Regions from separate parts of the Gracilibacillus sp. JCM 18966 genome, predicted to be linked through region 4. Evidence: riboswitches for the same ligand, from Rfam matches in the RefSeq annotation. Region 4 holds a riboswitch; each other region holds the start of a gene.
What was found. Region 4 has a riboswitch for thiamine pyrophosphate ahead of ACZ5N5_RS12475 (ABC transporter substrate-binding protein). Riboswitches for the same ligand answer to the same signal wherever they lie in the genome.

Region 1 (5,009 bases), 200 kb from region 4:
ATTATCGGTCGCATCAATGACTAAGTGAACCTTTGGTATGATTTGTTCCAGCTTACTGACATCTGCATCCATCACCATTGCGTCAATTTTGACCAAATGATTAATCGACTCTAAGCGTTCCTTAGCAGCAATTGCCTTTGGAGTTTGATTGATTACATCCTTTTCAGTGAACAGCTGCTGTCTCTGCAAATTACTCTCTTCCACATAGTCACGATCTACCAAGGTTAATTTTCCAACTCCAGCACGTGTCAATGTCTCTGCACTAATAGATCCTAAGGCACCTACCCCAATGATAAGTACATGGCTTTTAGAAAGTCGCAATTGCCCCTCTTCCCCGATTGGCTCAAACAATATTTGTCTACTATAACGACTAGCTTCCAACACTTATCCCATCCTTAGGACTACTGGCTACAGCATAATTCTTCTTTTCTATCCTACCTGCTGTATAGCCGAGTCTTCCTGCGTCAATCCCTAGCCGCATAGCCTCTGCCATTTGTACTGGATTATCCGCCCCAGAAACTGCCGTATTTAACAAAACACCATCTGCTCCTAATTCCATTGCTAACGCTGCATCACTAGGTGAGCCAATACCTGCGTCCACGATAACTGGGACCTTTGCTTGTTCGATTATAAATTGCAAGTTTAATGGATTTACAATGCCTTGGCCACTTCCAATTGGAGAAGCTCCTGGCATAATAGCGTGAGCACCTAATTCCTCTAATTTACGTGCTAGTACAACATCATCCGAGGTATATGGCAATACAGTGAAGCCTTCTGTCAATAGAGCTTCTGTTGCTTTTAATGTTTCTACTGGATCTGGGAGCAATGTTTTGGAGCATCCAATAACCTCTACTTTCACCATATCACATAACCCTGAAGCATCAGCTAATTTAGCGATTCGAACTGCCTCTTCTGCATTACTTGCTCCTGCTGTATTTGGCAAGAAAGTAAATTTTTCAAGGTCGATTTTTTCAAGAAAATTGGGTTGGTTTGGATCAAAAATATTCATTCTCCGAACAGAGAAGGTTAATACTTCTGTTTGGGACACCTCCACCGCTTTTTTCTGCACATCAAAATCCGAGAATTTACCTGTTCCTAAAAATAATCGTGAGTTAAATTGATACTTTCCTATTGTAAGCATTGCTCATCCTCCTCCTACAAAATGAACGATTTCGATTCTGTCACCATCGTTTATGATAGTCTTCTCATGGTCCTCTTTTTTCAATATTTGCTGGTTATGTTCTACAATCAAAGATTTGTTCCTTAGCTCTAAATGTTCGATCAATTGCTGTATGCTATTCACACTGCTATTAACTGTTAAATCATTTCCATTGACCAAAAGCTTCAATCATTTCACCTACCTTCATGTAAATGCTTTTTGAAATCGATGAAGAGAAAAATTCTCCTTATATGCTGCCTTTACTTCTTTTCCTTCTATTAAATCGGCCATAAACTCACCCGTAATAGGTGAAAGCAAAATACCATTTCTAAAGTGAGCATTTGCCATATATAAACCTGCTATATCGGGTACTTCTCCTAGAAAAGGGAAGCCATCTGCTGATTGTGGTCGTAATCCCGACCAAAAGCCTTCCATTTTTGCCTTCTTCAAACATGGCAAAATCTTTTGAGCACGAGTTAATAATTGATAAATTCCTTCAACACGCACTTCTTTATCCCAATCGTTAGGCATAGAAGTCGCACCAATGATGATTCTTTGCTTACTCTTAGGAACGAGATAACAGCCATTGGTAACTATTGTTGATTCTACCTTCAGCTCTTCTGTGATTAACGATAAGCACTCCCCTTTTACAGGTGAAATAATATACGGATCTGTTAAAAAAGGAAGCAAATGATTTCCGCCTACTCCTGTTGCCAATATTATTTGATCTGCATAATAACAACATTGATTTGCTCTTACTCCTTGAACTTGCCCATCTTTGATCAGAAGTTTAGTTACAGCCGTATATTCCTTTATTGTTGCTCCATTGTTTCTTGCAGCAAGAGCAAATGCTATTGTTAAATCTGGTGCTGACACCTGACCGTCATTCGGTAAGTATAATGCTGTTAGAAAATGAGAGGTAATATTTTTTAGTTCCTTAACTACCTCATCACGCCCTAAAATATATGCCTCTTCGCCTGCATCAACTTGGAAACGAGCGATTTCCTCTAATTGCTGCCATTCCTTTTCATGGAAGGCAAGCTTATACATCCCATTGTTCATATAATGGATATCCACGTCACTTTGATCCTTTAGCTCTGTTGCTAACCCTGGAAAAAGGGAGCGACTTTCTCTTGCAAATCGAAACAAAGGAGAATCCTCTGAAAATTCCGCTTGTGCTCCGAGCATTCCAGCAGCAGCACTTGATGCCTCACATCCTATTTTGTTTTGTTCCAATACTAAAACGTTATACCCCCTTTTCGTTAATTGATACGCAATTGAGCAACCTATGACACCAGCACCGACAATGATTTGATCATAATTATTCATACCTATCCCTCCTTGCTTCCTTCAACACTTTCCGGTATGCCTTTACAGCTTGAAGAGGTTGAGCTGCCTCCCATATTCCAGACATTATCGCAATGCCACTCGCATTACATTTCAGTATATCCCGTGCTAGAGCTGGAGTTATTCCACCGATTGCATAAACTGGAATTGCAACACTGTCTATTAACCTATTAAGTGCAATTAATCCTCTTGGAACCTGGTTAGGTTTAGAATTACTAGCAAAAATATGTCCATACAACAAAAAATCTGCACCTTCTTCTTCTGCTCGCTTTGCCTCTTTTACGGAATGAACAGATTTCCCACATAACATGGATGGAAAATGTTTTTTTACTGCAGATACACAAGCACTATGGTAAGCAAGCTGCACCCCAGCGCACTTCATCATGTATGCTACATCGATCCGATCATTTATGATGATTTTGGATAGAGGGAACCCAATCCCTATTAATGAATTAATAGAATCCATTAATTGTTTTGCAGTTTTTTCTTTTTCTCTAATATGGAGAAAGTCAATATCATGTTGGATTTCTTTAAGGATAGGGAGATGTTGGTTAGAAAAATTCCCATTAGATATTAAGTGCAGATGTTTCTCGATCAAAATCTTTCACTCCTTTGTCACACGCAATGGGAAATGGAAGAAAAACTTAAATTGAAACGTAAATAGCCACTTATCTAATAAAGACAAGTGGCTTGATTATGCTAAAAACATGCAAAGCTATTCTACCACTTCCCTACGCTAGTGTTAACCAGATCAGGTTCAAAGGGTCCGAAATAATCCGTCTCAGCCTTAAAGGCTCCCCTAGTGTTCGTTATGAAGTTAGTTGCTTACAGGAAAAGAATAGCATAGATTCACGGATTTGCCAATAAGGGAGTTTTTTTATGTTTAATTTTAAAATTTAAGGGTAGACATATAATGGAAGATTAAAACGTGAAAGGATGTTAGCTAACATGGCACAAGATGAAAAAAAATTACAAGAATTAATTGATGGATTAAATGTAGACTTAGCGAATGAATATGCTTCTACTATTATGTATACCTATCATGCATCTGTAGTATCTGGGTTGTATCGCTCCTTATTAAAGCCTTTCTTTGAAGATGAGATTGATGATGAGATTGGACATGCCCTATATTTGTCAGACAAGATCAAAACATTAGGCGGGACTCCAACTACGACACCAGCTAAAGTAGAACAATTAACAGATGTAAGAGCAATGCTTGAAGCAACATTAAAAGCAGAAACCGAGACAATTGAACGCTATGAAAAAAGGAAACAACAAGCAGAAGAATTAGGTTTTACAGAGCTTGTCGTTAAATTAGACGATATGATCGCAGATGAAACAGGACATAAAGAAGAAACGCAAAGACTTCTAGCTGATAAAAGCTTCTTTTAGGAAAAACCTGACTTCTTGCGATGCCTTTATGCTTTTCTAAAATGTAAATACCCCCCTTTTTATATAGATTAATGTTAGCCCGGGCTCACAAGCTCGGGTTATTTTTTTTAGCTTGAGTCACCATGCACATCTAGAATACTGTGATATAATGAGAAAAAATGTAAGAGGATGATGCATATATGCTAAACAATCTTTTTATAGAAATAGACCAACATTATGATGAGATGGTAAATATGCGAAGATATTTGCATCAATACCCTGAGCTTTCCTTTTATGAATACAAAACCGCTGCCTTTATTGCAGAGCACTATCAGAGACTAGAAATACCATACCAAGCAAATGTCGGTGGAAACGGTGTTGTCGCTACACTAACTGGAGGCAAACCTGGTAAGACCATCGCATTGCGAGCAGATTTTGATGGACTTCCCATCCAAGATGAAAAAAAGGTGGAATATCGTTCCAAAAGTCAAGGTGTGATGCACGCCTGTGGCCACGATGGTCATACTACGACACTGTTAACCATTGCAAAAATATTTAAACAATATAAAGAAGTTATTCCTGGCAAAATTGTTTTTATCCATCAGCATGCTGAGGAAGTCGCACCTGGAGGCGCAAAACCAATGATTGATACAGGAATATTAGATGAGGTGGAGCTTGTATTTGGAACACACTTATGGACAAATACGCCATATGGAGTTGTGCAGACAGCACCTGGAAATTTTATGGCTGCTGCCGATAAGTTTACGATTAAAATTAATGGAACCGGTGGTCATGGAGGTATTCCACATCAAACCAAGGATCCTATCGTGATAGGTTCCCAATTAATCGCAAATCTTCAGCAAATTATTAGTAGAAAGCTTGATCCATTAGCCACAGCCGTTCTATCCATCGGTACCTTTCATGCAGGGAATGCTTATAATGTAATACCAGATTCCGCAATCATTGAAGGTACTGTAAGAACGCTTGATTTAAAACTACAGCGGTTCATCATCTCTGAAATGGAAAGGATCATCAAAGGTACTTGTCATAGCTATGATGTTTCCTATCATTTTGATTACCAAAAAGGATATCCACCTGTCGTGAATCATAAGGAACAGGCAGCATGGATTAT
Region 2 (5,009 bases), 960 kb from region 4:
GCCAGTACCAAAGCAAAATAAATACAAGGAAACATGGAAGGCGATGGAAAAGCTATATCAGGATGGCAAAATTCGTGCTATTGGTGTAAGTAACTTCAAAGAGCATCACTTGGAGGATTTATTAACTGAGGCAAAGATTGTGCCGATGGTAAATCAAGTAGAATTCCATCCACATCTACAACAAAAAAGCTTACATGAATTTTGTAAAAAGCACAACATACAGCTAGAGGCATGGTCTCCCTTAAAGCAAGGTCAAATATTATCTGATGAGACGATAACTAAAATTGCGAAGCATCATGGAAAATCAACCGCTCAGGTTATTTTACGATGGGATCTACAAAAAGAGGTTGTGACAATTCCGAAATCGGTAAAACAACATCGTATTCATGAAAATGCCGATGTGTTCGATTTTGAATTATCAGAAGAAGAGATGAAATTAATTGCTGATCTGAATAAGGAAGAGCGTATCGGACCAGACCCAGATGATTTTGATAAGAGATAATAAAAAAGAAAGATGCTGGGACATAACTAAATAGAGAGAATCAAAATCCGAACAATATTCTGACTACGCGTAGTCAAAATACGTAGACTCCAGTGGGAACAGCACGAGCTGAAGATCCACTTTGCAAAGCGGTTTTCTTTGCAAAGTTAGCAGATCGCCGTGCCCACGGAAAGCGAAGTATTTTGACGAAGCGATTGCAGTGCAGAAATATTAACGTTCGGATTTTTTCCTTCTTACTAATCTTTTGTCCCAGGCACTTTTTCTTGCAAAATGCTAGGAAGATAAGATATCGTAGTTAATAGATTTAAACACTTAAGGGGGTTTCGAATTGGCTTTTGTAATAACGGAACCTTGTCAGGCAGAAAAAGCTGGTGAATGTACTACTGTTTGTCCAGTTGACTGTATTGTAGAAGGTCCAGATCAATTTTATATAGATCCTGATGTGTGTATTGACTGTGGGGCATGTAAAGCTGTCTGTCCAGTGGATGCCATCGAAGAGGAGTATGATCTTACTCCTGAACAGGAAGTTTTCTTGGAAAAAGCAGAGGCATATTTTGCACGTTAGAAAATTAAAAAGCTAACTTATTCGTTAAAAAAGACGAGTTTCTAACGTAGTAATAGCAAGATGCGACCATCATAAGCATGGTCGCATTTTCTTAATGTTGTTGAAAACCCCTTGCTATGCGAGGGGTTCCGGAAAGCTTTCAGCGTGGGCCAAAAAAGCCTCACTTCATGGTAAGATAAAGTTGGTTTCCCGACCACTAAATCTCACCAAAGAAGGAGGCGAGTCCTATGAAGGACAAGAATAGTTTAGCACACACAACATGGAATTGTAAGTATCATATAGTGTTTGCACCAAAGTACAGAAGGCAAATAATATACGGAAAATACAAAAAAAGCATAGGTCAAATCATACGCGATTTATGTGAACGAAAAGGTGTGATCATACATGAAGCAAATGCTTGTCCGGATCACATCCATATGTTAGTAAGTATCCCACCGAAATTAAGTGTATCTCAATTTATGGGGTATTTAAAAGGGAAGAGCAGCTTGATGATATTTGATCGACATGCCAATTTAAAATATAAATATGGAAATAGAAAATCTTTATGCCGAGGATTCTATGTCGATACAGTGGGACGAAATAGAAAGCAAATACAAGAATACATTAGAAATCAGCTAAAAGAAGATTACATGTCGGATCAATTAACTATATTCGAAGAATTTGATCCGTTTATAGGACAAAAAAATAAGAAGAAGTAGGAGATTCTTTAGAATCAGTGAGTGAATGTGGTGCAAAAGGAGAAACCGTTCGGTGGGCCTTTTAGGCCGAGGCCGGTAATAGAGGCTTCCAGCCGCAGAGCAAACCACCAGTTCACACTGGTGGTTTTGATTTACTTAGAGGAAAGTGGATGGTGTAACAGATTCGTAGTTTTTATCTTTGATAGAATCAAAAGTCCAATTAAAGCACCAGTGACACTACTAACTAAAAAGCCTGGTAGGAAGGCAAGTGCCCCAACAGAAGTGCCCATAAGGAGATAAGCATATGGGACAGATAGAAAGGAACCAACAACACCTGTACCTATCACTTCTCCAACTGCTGCCATTTGTTTCTTACTTGTTAGTCGATAAAGAATTCCTGCAAGTAATGCACCAATCATCCCACCTGGGAATGCTAATAGTGTACCTAGTCCAAGAAGATTTCTCAATAGACCGATCACAAATGCAATCAATAAAGCCGGAATTGGCCCTAGAGTTACGGCTGCCATCACGTTAACGGCATGTTGAACAGGATAGGCTTTGGCGATGCCAGTTGGAAACCATAAAAACTGTGATCCAATCGTTCCAACCGCGACATATACTGCCATCGTTGTAAGTATTAATGTTCTTTTTTTCACAATATTCTCCCCTTATTTTTGTGTATAGAAAACGGTAGTAGAGGGAAAATATAAAAAGCCAGCTCCAAAATGGACCTGGCTTCACATACCAATAGTAAGATCAGCTACTTCCCTCCGCTGGTATAAACCAGATCAGGTCCTTAAGGGTTGAAAAGCACATGTGCTTCTCTCTCAGCCATTCATTGGCACCCCTAGTAGTTATACACGTATAGAATTTAATGAAAATTTTATCATAAGTGGGTGAAAAGTCAATAGGTGATACTAATTACTTTGAATTCGAGATATTTTGTCATATAATTGTAGAATAGAACAACGTGGAGGGGTGATAACATGGAATTAAAAGGTATCCATCATGTATCAGCAATAACTGCTAATGCTAAGGACAATTATCGTTTTTATTCTAACGTGCTTGGGATGAGATTAGTAAAGAAAACGGTAAACCAGGATGACCCCAGTATGTATCATTTATTTTATGCCGATGAACAAGGAAGTCCTGGTACAGATCTTACCTTTTTTGAAATAGCAAGAGCAGGACACACCTATACTGGGAATCAAAGTATTTCACAAACTTCTTTAAGGGTACCAGATGATGAAGCTCTAGCCTATTGGTTAGATCGTTTTCGGCAATTTAAAGTGAATCATGAGGGAATGGGAGAGCAATTTGGGAGAAAGGTAATTCGATTTCGTGATCATGAAAACCAACGATTAGTTTTAGTGTCAGATCAGACCAACCAAGGGGTAGCTTCTGGTATTCCATGGACAAATAGTGCAGTTCCACAAGACAAAGCGATTACAGGTCTTGGGCCTGTTCAATTAACCGTTCCAGATATCTCCCCTACTGCACGAGTATTAACAGAATTATTAGGTTTTCGCCAAGTTGGAAGCTACCCTTCTCGTAATAAAGGGATGCCAGATGTAGAAGTTTTCTCAACTGGAGAGGGTGGAACTGGGGCAGAATTGCATGTAGAGCTAAGCTCAGATTTGCAGAAAGAAAGACCTGGACGTGGAAGTGTGCATCACGTAGCATTACGAGTCGACAACCGAGCAGAATTGGAAAAATGGCACGAAAAAATTCGAAGGGAACGACTACCAAACTCAGGATTGGTGGATCGATACTATTTTCAATCCTTATACTTTCGAGAGCCAAATGGTATTTTAATCGAGTTGGCTACAGACGGACCAGGGTTTGCTACAGATGAAGAAACGGAGCATTTGGGTGAATCTTTAGCTTTACCTCCATTTTTAGAAGACCGTCGAGAAGAGATTGAATCGAGGTTAGAGCCATTGGATACAAAATAGGACAAATGGTAGATCGATAACGGAAATAGATTGGTTATATGAGCACCTCTAATCAGGTGCTTTTTTCTTTTTGGCTGAATAGTATAGTTAATATATAATCGGATCATTGTTCATTAAGAGTTAGTAAGCTATTGTAAATGTAAATGTTTTATATTGTAGAAGAAAAAAGACCTGCGGTAATATGTCAAGATACAAAATAAAAAAGATTTAGATATCAAGGTGCAATTTTGTTAAAAAAGGCAATAGGAAACTAGACCATTAATCAAATGTAAATTAATGGTAATTACACAAGGGTTGTAGAAGCTACTTTCTAAGCTTCATGTTTCACGCTCCCTTGTGGCGTGTAGATTTGATGGTTGCGTAGTAGCGCATCCACCAAACGCACTAATTTTCTAGCGGTTAAGACGAGTGCTCTTTTATGTTGGTGTTTCGGTACTTCACGGTATTTCTTCTCGTAATAAGCTTGGTATTCAGGTACATGCCTTCTCACCGAGTTGGCGGCTTCAACAAGGTAATAACGCAAATACTGATTCCCGTTACGAGATAAGGAAGTATCATCTGCCGTAAACCTGCCTGATTGGTGTTTTCGCCAGTATAGTCCTGCATATTTGGCTATTTTGGCCTCTGCTTCAAATCGTTCAATCTGACCGATTTCTGCGATGATACCAGCAGCGAATACAGGTCCAATTCCGGGTGTGGATTGCAGGGTATTGGGTAAGCCAGCCATGATTTTAGTGATCGCTTTATCGATTTGCTTGATTTGTGCCTTCATGGTGCGAATCAGCTCAATAATAGTGCCCAAGATGAGATCAATCGAGTCTTCCACTACCTTATCCAAACGATAGGAAGAACGTACTGCTTTTTGAATGGACTTGGCCACTTTTTCAGGGTCGTGAAAACCATTTTTACCTTTGGTTTGGAGGTAATCAGCTAGGTCTTCGATCGACATCTGAGCGAGTTCTTCCAGGCTATATTTTTCAAAGAATAAGTCCATCATAGCTTGTCCAAACACGGAAGATTCGACGTTTTCTTGAAACGTATTACACTTATAACTCAAGTGTTGAAGAAAATGTTGCTTTTCTTTGGTCATCTGATGTACGAGTTGGTAGCGAGAGCGTGTCAACTGTTGTAGGGCAACGTATTGACTCTCTTTGACCACCGACATCGATAAACGACCAAATCGTAAATAATCGGCAATCACAAATGCATCAATCTCGTCGGTCTTGTCCATGTCTGGATAACTCTTTTTGAAGTTGGCAATCTGTTTTGGATTCATCACAAATACTTGTGCACCAAGCTTACGGAGCTCT
Region 3 (5,009 bases), 690 kb from region 4:
ATGTCTGCCCCCTTCTATGACCGCAGGATTAATTGTAGTTGTTCCTTTTCTAAAGCCTGGATATTGTTTGGTTTCTGCCCACTCTTGCTCCAAATCTTGTAAGCTCGCAATAATTTTCATCATTTTTTCTATTGCACTTGCACCCTCGGATGTTTGTAAGATAGCTGCACGCATTCCGTCATGAAAAACTTCCTTGCTTTTTACAGTAATCCATCCAGTGATTACACCTCCTTGACCATGGATTTTTCGATCACTTCCATCGACAACTAGTGCAAAATCGGCAGTATAACCTTTTTCCAGACAGGATAATGTCCCTGCTTCTCCTACCTCTTCACCGATCACCGTTTGAATCTGTAAGTCTCCTTTTAATGAGATACCTTGCTCATTTAATAGTTTCATTGCGAACAAAGTAGCAGCAATTGCTCCCTTCATGTCGGAAACACCACGACCATAGACGAAGCCAGCCTTCTCTGTCAATTCAAATATCGGCACTGTCCAATCTGCTTTATCCCCAACATCAGCAACATCCACATGACCATTTATAATCAAGCTATTGTATGAACTACTTTCCTCACCTTTTTTCACTGCAACCATATTAGGATCCTGTGGAAAGACATCCCACCTCGTTGTATCAAATCCTTCCTTTTCTAGAAAATTGGCGATATAGGACTGAATTCCTTCTGTATTTCTAGCTGGTGGGCTAACAGTAGGAAAGCTAATCAATTTTGCTAATATTTCTTTTAACTCCTGCGCGTGTTCATCGACTAAATCAATCATAAGCTATTCCTCCTAATTTAGGCTTACTGGCCAATCTTCTCGTTTTTCTACCATATCCCAGAACATATATTCAAACTGACTTGTTCGAATGACAATCTCTTCTAGTCTAGTTAAATCCTCTTCTGATTTTCCTTTTGCCATTTTGTTCATTAAATGTTTGCAATTCTCTGCAAGCTCTGTAAATTCGGGAGATTGATACATCTTCACCCAGCTACTATAAAAATTTTCATCTAATGCTCCTGGCCATGTTGCTAGTGATTTACCGATAAAATTATAACTCCATTCACACGCAAGTACCGATGCGACGACATTCTCTATCCCTCCACGCTGAGATACATTTAGCATATAGCTAGTGTAGGCAGTAGTAATAGCGGAAGGTTCTGTGGACTCGAGATCCTCTCTGGTTATACCAAAATCAGCCGCATATTTTCTGTGTAAATCCATTTCAAGATCAAGCACACCGTGTAGTAGCTTGGCAAATATAGTCATCGTTTCTAAGTCTTCTGCCTTCGCACTCCCTAATGCGAATAGTCTCGAATAATCCATTAAATAGACATAATCCTGCTTTAACCAATGCTTAAACTTATCCTGCTCTAAAGTACCGTTTCCAAGGCCTTTCACAAAAGGATGCTCTAAGTAAGAGCTCCAAATTGGTTCCACCTTTTTCCAAAGATGATCCGTAAATAATTGATTCAATTTATTTCCTCCTCTTTATTTCCGACTAGGCGGTAACATCCCGTGACAAACCAAAAAACCCATCACCAATGTAAGGAGATGGGTTGAACATACATAGCCAATGATTCGTCTATGCACAAACTGCCAATTCCACTTCCCTACGCTAGTGTTAACTAGATCAGGTTCAAAGGGTCGATCAAATCTCTCAGCACCTACATGCTCCCCTAGTCGAATCTACTTATTTTTTTATTCCCTACCAGTATAAGACATCGATTATAGAATGACAAATTAATTGGAAATAAGGAGGTCACTTAGTCGTGTAGCACATCCTCGCTCTTTATCTTATCATGAATCACGAGCCTACCCTGTTCAGGACCTAACAGACTACACATGTCGATAATGTGATCTTGTCCTTCTCACTAACCTGGACATCTGCTTGCATTGTTGATTTATTCTTTACTAATCACAAGTAATCTCTGTATTCCTTATCATTCGCCAACTCTGTTTGTAGATAATAAAAATCTGTTGTTCATTATAAATGCTGAGTGTAAAGTCTTCGTAAATAACTAGTAAAGAATTATTTATTTTTACAAACTATGTAATAATTTTACTTTTTATTAATGACAATTTGTAAATTTACTAAATATAATCCGAAAGACCAGCAATTAATGCAACCAATTTAAATAGGAAAGAAGGAGATTTTGGGGTATATTACAATAAATCCAAATTTATCTATCTAAGTATTGTAAGTGGAACAAATGACTAATTTTCAAATTATCAATAAATATCATTGCTTTTCGAATAATTACATGCTATTATTTAAATATTTTGAAAATAAAAATAAAAGCTTAACATTTCATATAAATGAAACATTAATTGTTGCGGAGGTTATTATGTCATCACGAAACACAACAAGTATTATCACGATAGGATTTATGCTTTTCGCATTATTTTTTGGTGCGGGTAATTTAATTTTCCCACCATTATTAGGACAAGCTGCTGGAGAAAACCTATTTCTAGCAAACCTAGGCTTTCTATTTACAGGTGTCGGATTGCCGGTGCTCACCGTCCTAGCACTTGCTATTTCAGGAAAAGAGAGCTTACAGTCATTAGCAAGTCGGGTACACCCAATATATGGTCTTATTTTCACTGTCACTTTATATTTAACTATTGGTCCCTTTTTTGCTCTACCGAGAACCAATACCGTTGCATATGAAATGGGCATTGCGCCTTTTTTCGGTAACCAGACAAGTAATGTTGCCTTACTTATTTTTACGATCGTATTCTTTGGCTTCACACTATATTTTTCCTTACAATCGAAGAAACTAATCGATATAATCGGAAAAGTGTTAACTCCACTCCTATTAGTGGTAATTGCCTTATTAATTATAGTTTCCTTTCTAAATCCAATTGGAGAAATCCAACCACCGACAGATGCTTATATCTCGAACAGTTTTTTCACAGGCTTTCAAGAAGGCTATTTAACGATGGATTTGTTGGCTGCCTTTGTTTTTGGAATTATTATTATTAATGCGATGAAGGACATCGGTTATAGCACGAAAAAGCAGCTAATCATCTCGACATCGAAAGCTGCACTAATTGCAGCACTTCTTCTAGGTATTGTCTACTCTTCACTTGCATACCTTGGCGCAATTAGTGTCGAAGAAATCGGCTATATGGAGAATGGTGGTTCAATATTAGCTGCTGCCTCTGCTTTTTACTTTGGTTCGTATGGAAAAATCATTCTCGGAGTAATTGTCGTTGCAGCCTGTTTAACAACAAGTATTGGTCTAGTAACGTCTTGTGCATCCTATTTTCATCAAATCATACCTAAAATTTCCTATTCAATCTGGGCGATTATTTTTACAATACTCGGTGCCGTCATTTCTAACTTTGGACTTACGACCATTATTGAGTTCTCTGTTCCAGTTTTATCGATGCTTTATCCAATGGCAATGTGTTTGATGATCTTAACATTTCTCCATCCTCTCTTTAAAGGAAAAAAAGAAATATATCAAGCTAGTATATTATTTACCTTTATTGTTTCATTGTTCGATGGATTAAATGCTGCAGGGCTGAAAATTGTGGCAGTGAATGATTTATTTCAAACAATTCTCCCTCTATATAATCAAGGTCTAGGGTGGATAGCTCCAGCAATTGTTGGGGGCATAATAGGATATGGTTGTAGTGTGATCAAAAAAGACGTTTCTTAATGGACAAGAAGCTTCTCAATAGTTTTTTACTTATGAGAAGCTCCTTTCTTTTATTAATTTAAATTTCTCGCAATTTCGTCTTTAATGATTACTTCTGCAGTCTCTAGTTCCTCTATTTTCTCAGCAAATTGTGGTAAATACTCTTTATGAGCGAGCAATAATTCATCTAACACACGTTTTGCCGTTTCTCCACTAGGTATTAGAGGATTGATGATAAATGCTTGCAATAATACGCCATAATCACCTGTCACTGCTGCCTTTTCTACACAAAGTTCCATGCTTTTCATTAGCTGCAACCAGCCTTTTTCTGCCGGTTCAAAGGATCCAAAGGCGATTGGTCGTGCACCTGCAGCACCAATATAAGCAGATACTTCCACTACATCATCTGGGGCAAGATCAGGCACAGCTCCATTATTTTTCGTAGACACGACGATTTGTGTATTTTTATTTGCATAAATAGACGCAATGGTTTCACAAGCAGCATCTGAATAGTATGCCCCTCCACGTTTCGTCAACTGCTCCGGTTTATCATGTAGATTAGGATCTTTATACAATTCGAATAACTCTGCTTCTGTTTGTTTGACTTGTTGAGCCCTTGTTCCTATATTCGGATCATTGTATTCTCCTAGCATGTGATTTAACATCTCATCATAGCGGTAATAGTAACGGTGATAACCACATGGGATTAAATTCATTTGCTTTAATTGTTCTTTAAAGTAAGCAACGTCAAAGATATTTGCTGGAGTTCCGTTTTCTTCCTCATACAGCTTATCAATTATTTGAGAAGTTACATCATTTCCTTCTAAATCTTGGACTCGATGCCAATGAAAATGATTAATCCCAGCGAATGAATACACTAGTTCGTCTGTAGTTTTGCCAATTAATTTTGGTTCCTCCATCATCGCCATAACAGGTACATTGCATAAACCTATTACCTTTTCCCATTTTCCATAACGAATAATAGCATCTGTTACCATACCACTTGGATTAGCAAAATTAACTAACCAAGCATCTGGACATAATTCCTTCATATCTTCGACAATGCTTAGAATAACAGGAATAGTTCTTAATGCTTTAAAGATTCCACCTGCACCATTCGTTTCTTGACCTATCATCCCATAAGATAGAGGAATCCTCTCATCCTTAACACGAGCATTCAGTTGTCCTACTCTGAATTGAGTGGTGACAAAATCTGCATCCTTCAACGCCTCACGTCGATCTATGGTTAAACGAACCTTCACATCATAAGGAGATGCGTCCCACATCCTTTGTGCCATCTCGCCTACTATTTCAAGCTTTTCTTTCCCTGCTTCTATATCAACAAGCCATATCTCTCTTATTGGC
Region 4 (5,009 bases):
ACTCTTCCAATTCAGCTAGTTCTTTCTCATCTGGCAATGACTGCTCTGGGTGCCATCCTAAAGCAGGAAAAACTAGCTTGTTTTTCTGAGATAATGACAATACTTTTTTGCAAGATGCTAAGTCACTTGAAATGGCGATAAGACCTGCAATCCTTTTATCCTTTAAGTCCTTTAGGATAGTTTCCCGTTCTTCCTTTCTATACCAGTCAAGGTGAATATGTGCATCAATCATCAGTTTATGAGCCCCTTAATATTCTGTAAATTCGTTTCTTTATTTCTAATAATTCAGGTGATAAAAGTAAGCGAGCTGTTCGAGGTCGTTCAAAAGGGATATGAACCTCTTCGGTTACTTTTGCTGGGCGTTCGCCTAAGACTAGAATGCGATCGGATAAAAAGATTGCTTCTTCAATATTATGTGTAACAAATAAAACCGAAGGACGTTCTTCCTCCCAGATGGATAATAGCCATTTCTGCATATCTACCCTAGTAAACTCATCTAGCGCAGAAAAAGGTTCGTCTAGACAAATAAAGGATTGTGGACTTAATAAGCTTCTAACAAAAGCTACTCGTTGCTGCATCCCGCCAGAAAGCTGATGAGGATAAGCATCAATATAATCATGAAGTCCTGCACGTTTTAACATTTTCTTTGCCTTTCGTTTATCAGGTCTTTCAAAAAGCTCTGCGGCCAATACTACATTTTCAAGAATCGTACGCCACGGAAAAAGGGAAGGACTTTGAGGCATATAGCTAATGGCACCTTTCTTTCCGATAATATTTTCTCCGTTTAAGAGAATGGTTCCTTGATCTGGCTCATACAAGCCTCCAATTAAATGAAAAATCGTACTCTTTCCACTTCCAGATGGACCTAGTAATGACACAAATTCTCCTTCATTTACCACTAGATTCAAATCTTGAATAATGGTATGTGGTTCAAAGCTTTTCGTTAAGTGATTAATTTGTAATGTGCTCAAGCCTACCCCTCCTTTCTCCATTTGATCAAAGCTTTTTCACAGATTAAAATGATCGCAAAAAAGAATAAGCATAATATCATGATAAATAATATCGCTACAAATACTCTATCTGTTCGGAATGAGGAGGATGCTAATGTCATATAAACCCCAATACCTTGATTGGCTCCTAACCATTCTGAGATGACGGCCCCCATCACACTATAGGTTGCTGAAATCTTTAGTCCTGAAAATATAGCAGGCAAAGCGTGTGGTAGCTCTAACTTTCTAAAAATCTGTTGCTTGGTCGCACCTGCCATTTTCATATAATGAATAAGCTCTGGCGAAGTTTGTCTCAATCCATCAATCGTAGCTACTGCAATCGGAAAAAAACACACAAGGATTATAATCAATAGCTTTGGTGTCATGCCAAAACCAAACCAAATCACGAGTAGTGGTGCCAACACTATAATTGGAACATTTTGTGAAAGGATCATAATTGGATATACTGCTTCTCTCACCTTTGGCAACAAATGTAGAATAACCGCTACCGTTAGTCCAACCACTATCCCCATAACCAAACCGAGTATCGTTAGTTGAATTGTTGAGAAGATATGATGACTATAGTTCGGCCAGTTGTTAAGTGCCTCCTGTATAATGACAGTGGGTGCTGGTAGTATCCAATCTGGTATTTGAAAGATTCTCGTCGATAGCTCCCAGATAAAAAGCATTATCGCAATCACTGAGATAGGAAGCCATGATTTTTTTATCATGTGCTTAACACCGTCCTTACTCTGTTATGTTGTTTCCACTACTTTAGTGATATTTCTCTGTTAATTTTTCCATAGACGCCTGATTGTCCGCCCTTGTATAAATTTTAATTTGGGATATGTTGCTCGTACAGCCCATATCTAGCATACGTTGATTCATTTTTTCAATAATCACTAGTAGTGCAGATAGCTCCCCTTCCATTGTTGTTTCTAATGGATTCACTTGGTACTTCACTCCAGCAGCCTCGATTACCTCAATTGCTGCATCTACAAATGGAATCACATCTTCCCCATTTGGTGTTTTCGGGATAATTTGAATACTCACTAATGCATTTGCCATTTTTCTCTCTCCTTTTTATTCAGGTAAAAATTCATTTGTAAACGCTGATTCTACGTCTAGCTCCCTTTCTAATAGACCATTTTCGAACATCCAATCAGAATAATTTCTCCAAACCTCTGGACGTTGTTCTCCCCATCTTGTAGCATCGTCCTGATATTTTGGAGAGAGCCATTCTTGACTTGCTTTTACCAATTCTGGGTCTAAATCGGGTACTTTATCTATTAATATATCTGCTGCTTCAGCTGGATGACTGATAGCATATTGATAACCCTTAGTTACTGCTGCTAACAATGAACGAACCGTTTCAGAATTCTCTTCTAGCATTGTTTCATTTGTTGTGATAACAGGAGTATAGTAATCTAGTTTTTCTGAATAATCGGTTAAGTAGAGCATATCTAGGTCGATACCACGAAGCTCTGCTTCAACACCAGTCCAACCATAGTAAATCCATGCAAAATCTACATCTCGCTCAACTGCAGTAAAAAAGTCGGTATTGCCAATATTCGTAATGGTAACATCATCTACGGATGCACCCTCTTGTTTCATCAAGGAATCGATTACTGCTGATTCCACTGGTGCACCCCAGCCTCCATATGTCTTTTCGGCAAAATCGGCAGGGGATTGGATTCCTTTCTCTACTGGGGCTGCAAAACCAGAAGTATTATGTTGAATAACAGCTGCTATCGATACAATCGGAATATCCTGTACTCTTGCTTCAGTAACCGCCTCCTGTGCACTTATTCCAAAATCGGCCTTCCCTGCAGCTACCGTTTGATCAGCACCTGCTTCACCCGGAAGCACAATATTGACATTTAATCCCTCTTCCTCAAAATAACCCTTTGCTTGGGCGACATATAATCCGGTATGATTTGTATTCGGTGTCCAATCCAAAACAAACGTGACTTCTGTTAAATTCTGTTTGTCTGTTTGAGAAGAGTCTTGGCCACATCCTGTTAACATAAAAAACATACATGCTAAGACAACTAATAGTTTGTTCAATTTGATTTCCCCCTTATGTCGTTTTTAAGGGATACATATAGAAAAAGCGCTCTAGACAGAAGCCTAGAGCGCATATAGATTCATAATTCCATATGTTCCCTACGCTGGTGCTAACCAGATCAGGTTCTAAGGGTCAGTATCTTCCGGATACAATCTCAACTGGCAACACCAGTCCCCCTACATGTCCATATCTTATTGCTATCACATTCATACTTTGACATATTTATCGTAATTATTCAAGTTTTGTGTACTTCATTGGAGATATGAAAAAAACGAGGCATTCTCTCTACTTTAACAAGTACCTAGTTTTTTTTACTTGTTACCTTAAAAAACTTGGTCGATGCTTCTGCTGTGTAGAAATTTTATATCTTCCTAACGTGCAAAAAAAAGCAGACCTTCATTGCTGAAGATCTGCCTTCTACAATTATGATTGAACTATTTTTGAAGCTACTTCCACTACACGAGTTGCTTGGTGCTTCACTGCTGCTTCTACATCCTCCAGCATTTTACCATCTGGAGTTTGTGTGACACTAGTTCCATAAGGGTTTCCGCCTGCCCCATAGATACATTCATTTGTATATCCAGGAGGGACGATGATCGCACCCCAGTGCATCATAGAGGTATATAAATGTAATAAGGTTCCCTCATGACCACCATGCGCATTAGAAGCAGAAGACATGGCTGTTACTACTTTATTCATCGTTTTTCCTGCAGCCCATAATCCGCCTTGTGAATCAATAAATTGCTTCATTTGAGATGGAACATTTCCAAATCTAGTCGGAATACTGAAAATAATCGCATCTGCCCATTCTATATCATCAGAGGTTGCTACAGGGACATGTTGAGTTTCCTCTAAATGCTGTTTCCAAGCTGGATTAGAAGCTACTGCAGCCTCTGGCGCCGTCTCTTGCGCACGCACCACTCTTACCTCAGCATCTGCTGCTTTCACCGCTTCTGCTGCCCAATTAGCAAGTTGATAATTGGTTCCAGTTGAACTATAATAAATTACTGCTACTTTTACCATATCCTAAAACTCCTTCTTTCCTTCCTTTTTGCATGCCTAGTTCAAACTTCTAGGCCTACATAGCATATCAAGTAATTATCTCTAATTCAAGACAATTGCTTATGACTAAGTGGAACTATCCGAACAGGCTTTCAACAAGTAAAGAAATAATAACCATTAGGAAATATTTAAGCATATAATCTTAATATTTCCTAATGGTTAACTTTCATTAATAATGAAGCGCTTGTTCCAAAACCTCTAGATTTCGTTCCATTAATGTGAAATAATTCTCTTCCTTCTCTATATCTTCTTCCGTTAATACAGATAAATTGTGTAATTGGAGTGACTCAATATTAGCTTCATTTTGAATCACCTTTGCAACTTTAGGCTCTACATTTTGCTCAAACAACAAATATTTAATTCCTTTCTCATCAATTTGATGAATAATTTCTTCCAGCTGCTTTTGTGATGGTTCATCGGTTGGTGATAATCCAGAAATCGCAATTTGTTCTATTCCATAGCCTTGTTCCCAATATCCGTATGCAGCATGTGTTACTAGGATTTCTTTGTTGTCAGATTGTTCTAATTGCTCATGGAAGCTTTGATCAAGTGCTGTTAGCCTTTCTTCTAAATCTTGAAAGTTTTCTTCATAGCTTTCCTTTTGTTCAGGTCTAATCTCCACAAGTGCATCCTTAATATTCTCTGCGAGCTGTACCGCTTTTATTGGATCTAACCATACGTGTGGATCCACATCACCATGATCATGGCCTGCATGATCATGCGCCTCTTCGGTTTCGTGGGAGTGTTCGTGGTCATGTCCTTCTTCATCACCATGATCATGTTCATGTTCATGAACATGTTCCTCTAAATCAATCCCCTCTGCTGCTTCTATCATTTTTACATCTTCTCCTTGCAAGGCTTCTTCTATCTCACCTGCGTACGCTTCTAAA

Region 1: it holds a riboswitch for thiamine pyrophosphate, as region 4 does, so the genes downstream of both, ACZ5N5_RS11450 (thiamine phosphate synthase) here and ACZ5N5_RS12475 (ABC transporter substrate-binding protein) in region 4, are expected to answer to the same signal.
Region 2: it holds a riboswitch for thiamine pyrophosphate, as region 4 does, so the genes downstream of both, thiW (energy coupling factor transporter S component ThiW) here and ACZ5N5_RS12475 (ABC transporter substrate-binding protein) in region 4, are expected to answer to the same signal.
Region 3: it holds a riboswitch for thiamine pyrophosphate, as region 4 does, so the genes downstream of both, tenA (thiaminase II) here and ACZ5N5_RS12475 (ABC transporter substrate-binding protein) in region 4, are expected to answer to the same signal.

Annotation. Positions count from the first base shown of each region.
Region 1 covers NZ_AP043883.1:2,396,566-2,401,574, reverse strand. Annotated here, with positions in the region: gene ACZ5N5_RS11470 (ThiF family adenylyltransferase) at 1-381, opposite strand, end outside; gene ACZ5N5_RS11465 (thiazole synthase) at 371-1,141, opposite strand; gene thiS (sulfur carrier protein ThiS) at 1,145-1,348, opposite strand; gene thiO (glycine oxidase ThiO) at 1,364-2,488, opposite strand; gene ACZ5N5_RS11450 (thiamine phosphate synthase) at 2,481-3,104, opposite strand; TPP riboswitch at 3,218-3,317, opposite strand; gene ACZ5N5_RS11445 (ferritin-like domain-containing protein) at 3,455-3,898, shown strand; gene ACZ5N5_RS11440 (amidohydrolase) at 4,078-5,009, shown strand, end outside.
Region 2 covers NZ_AP043883.1:1,638,790-1,643,798, forward strand. Annotated here, with positions in the region: gene ACZ5N5_RS07905 (aldo/keto reductase) at 1-502, shown strand, start outside; gene ACZ5N5_RS07910 (DUF362 domain-containing protein) at 831-1,067, shown strand; gene tnpA (IS200/IS605 family transposase) at 1,295-1,765, shown strand; gene thiW (energy coupling factor transporter S component ThiW) at 1,897-2,370, opposite strand; TPP riboswitch at 2,493-2,603, opposite strand; gene ACZ5N5_RS07925 (ring-cleaving dioxygenase) at 2,731-3,699, shown strand; gene ACZ5N5_RS07930 (IS110 family RNA-guided transposase) at 4,010-5,009, opposite strand, start outside.
Region 3 covers NZ_AP043883.1:1,913,017-1,918,025, reverse strand. Annotated here, with positions in the region: gene ACZ5N5_RS09225 (acetylornithine deacetylase) at 1-777, opposite strand, end outside; gene tenA (thiaminase II) at 790-1,473, opposite strand; TPP riboswitch at 1,591-1,688, opposite strand; gene brnQ (branched-chain amino acid transport system II carrier protein) at 2,346-3,665, shown strand; gene ACZ5N5_RS09210 (6-phospho-beta-glucosidase) at 3,719-5,009, opposite strand, start outside.
Region 4 covers NZ_AP043883.1:2,599,443-2,604,451, reverse strand. Annotated here, with positions in the region: gene ACZ5N5_RS12495 (TatD family hydrolase) at 1-232, opposite strand, end outside; gene ACZ5N5_RS12490 (ABC transporter ATP-binding protein) at 237-971, opposite strand; gene ACZ5N5_RS12485 (ABC transporter permease) at 974-1,720, opposite strand; gene ACZ5N5_RS12480 (MTH1187 family thiamine-binding protein) at 1,764-2,057, opposite strand; gene ACZ5N5_RS12475 (ABC transporter substrate-binding protein) at 2,073-3,017, opposite strand; TPP riboswitch at 3,136-3,245, opposite strand; gene wrbA (NAD(P)H:quinone oxidoreductase) at 3,481-4,080, opposite strand; gene ACZ5N5_RS12465 (metal ABC transporter solute-binding protein, Zn/Mn family) at 4,289-5,009, opposite strand, start outside.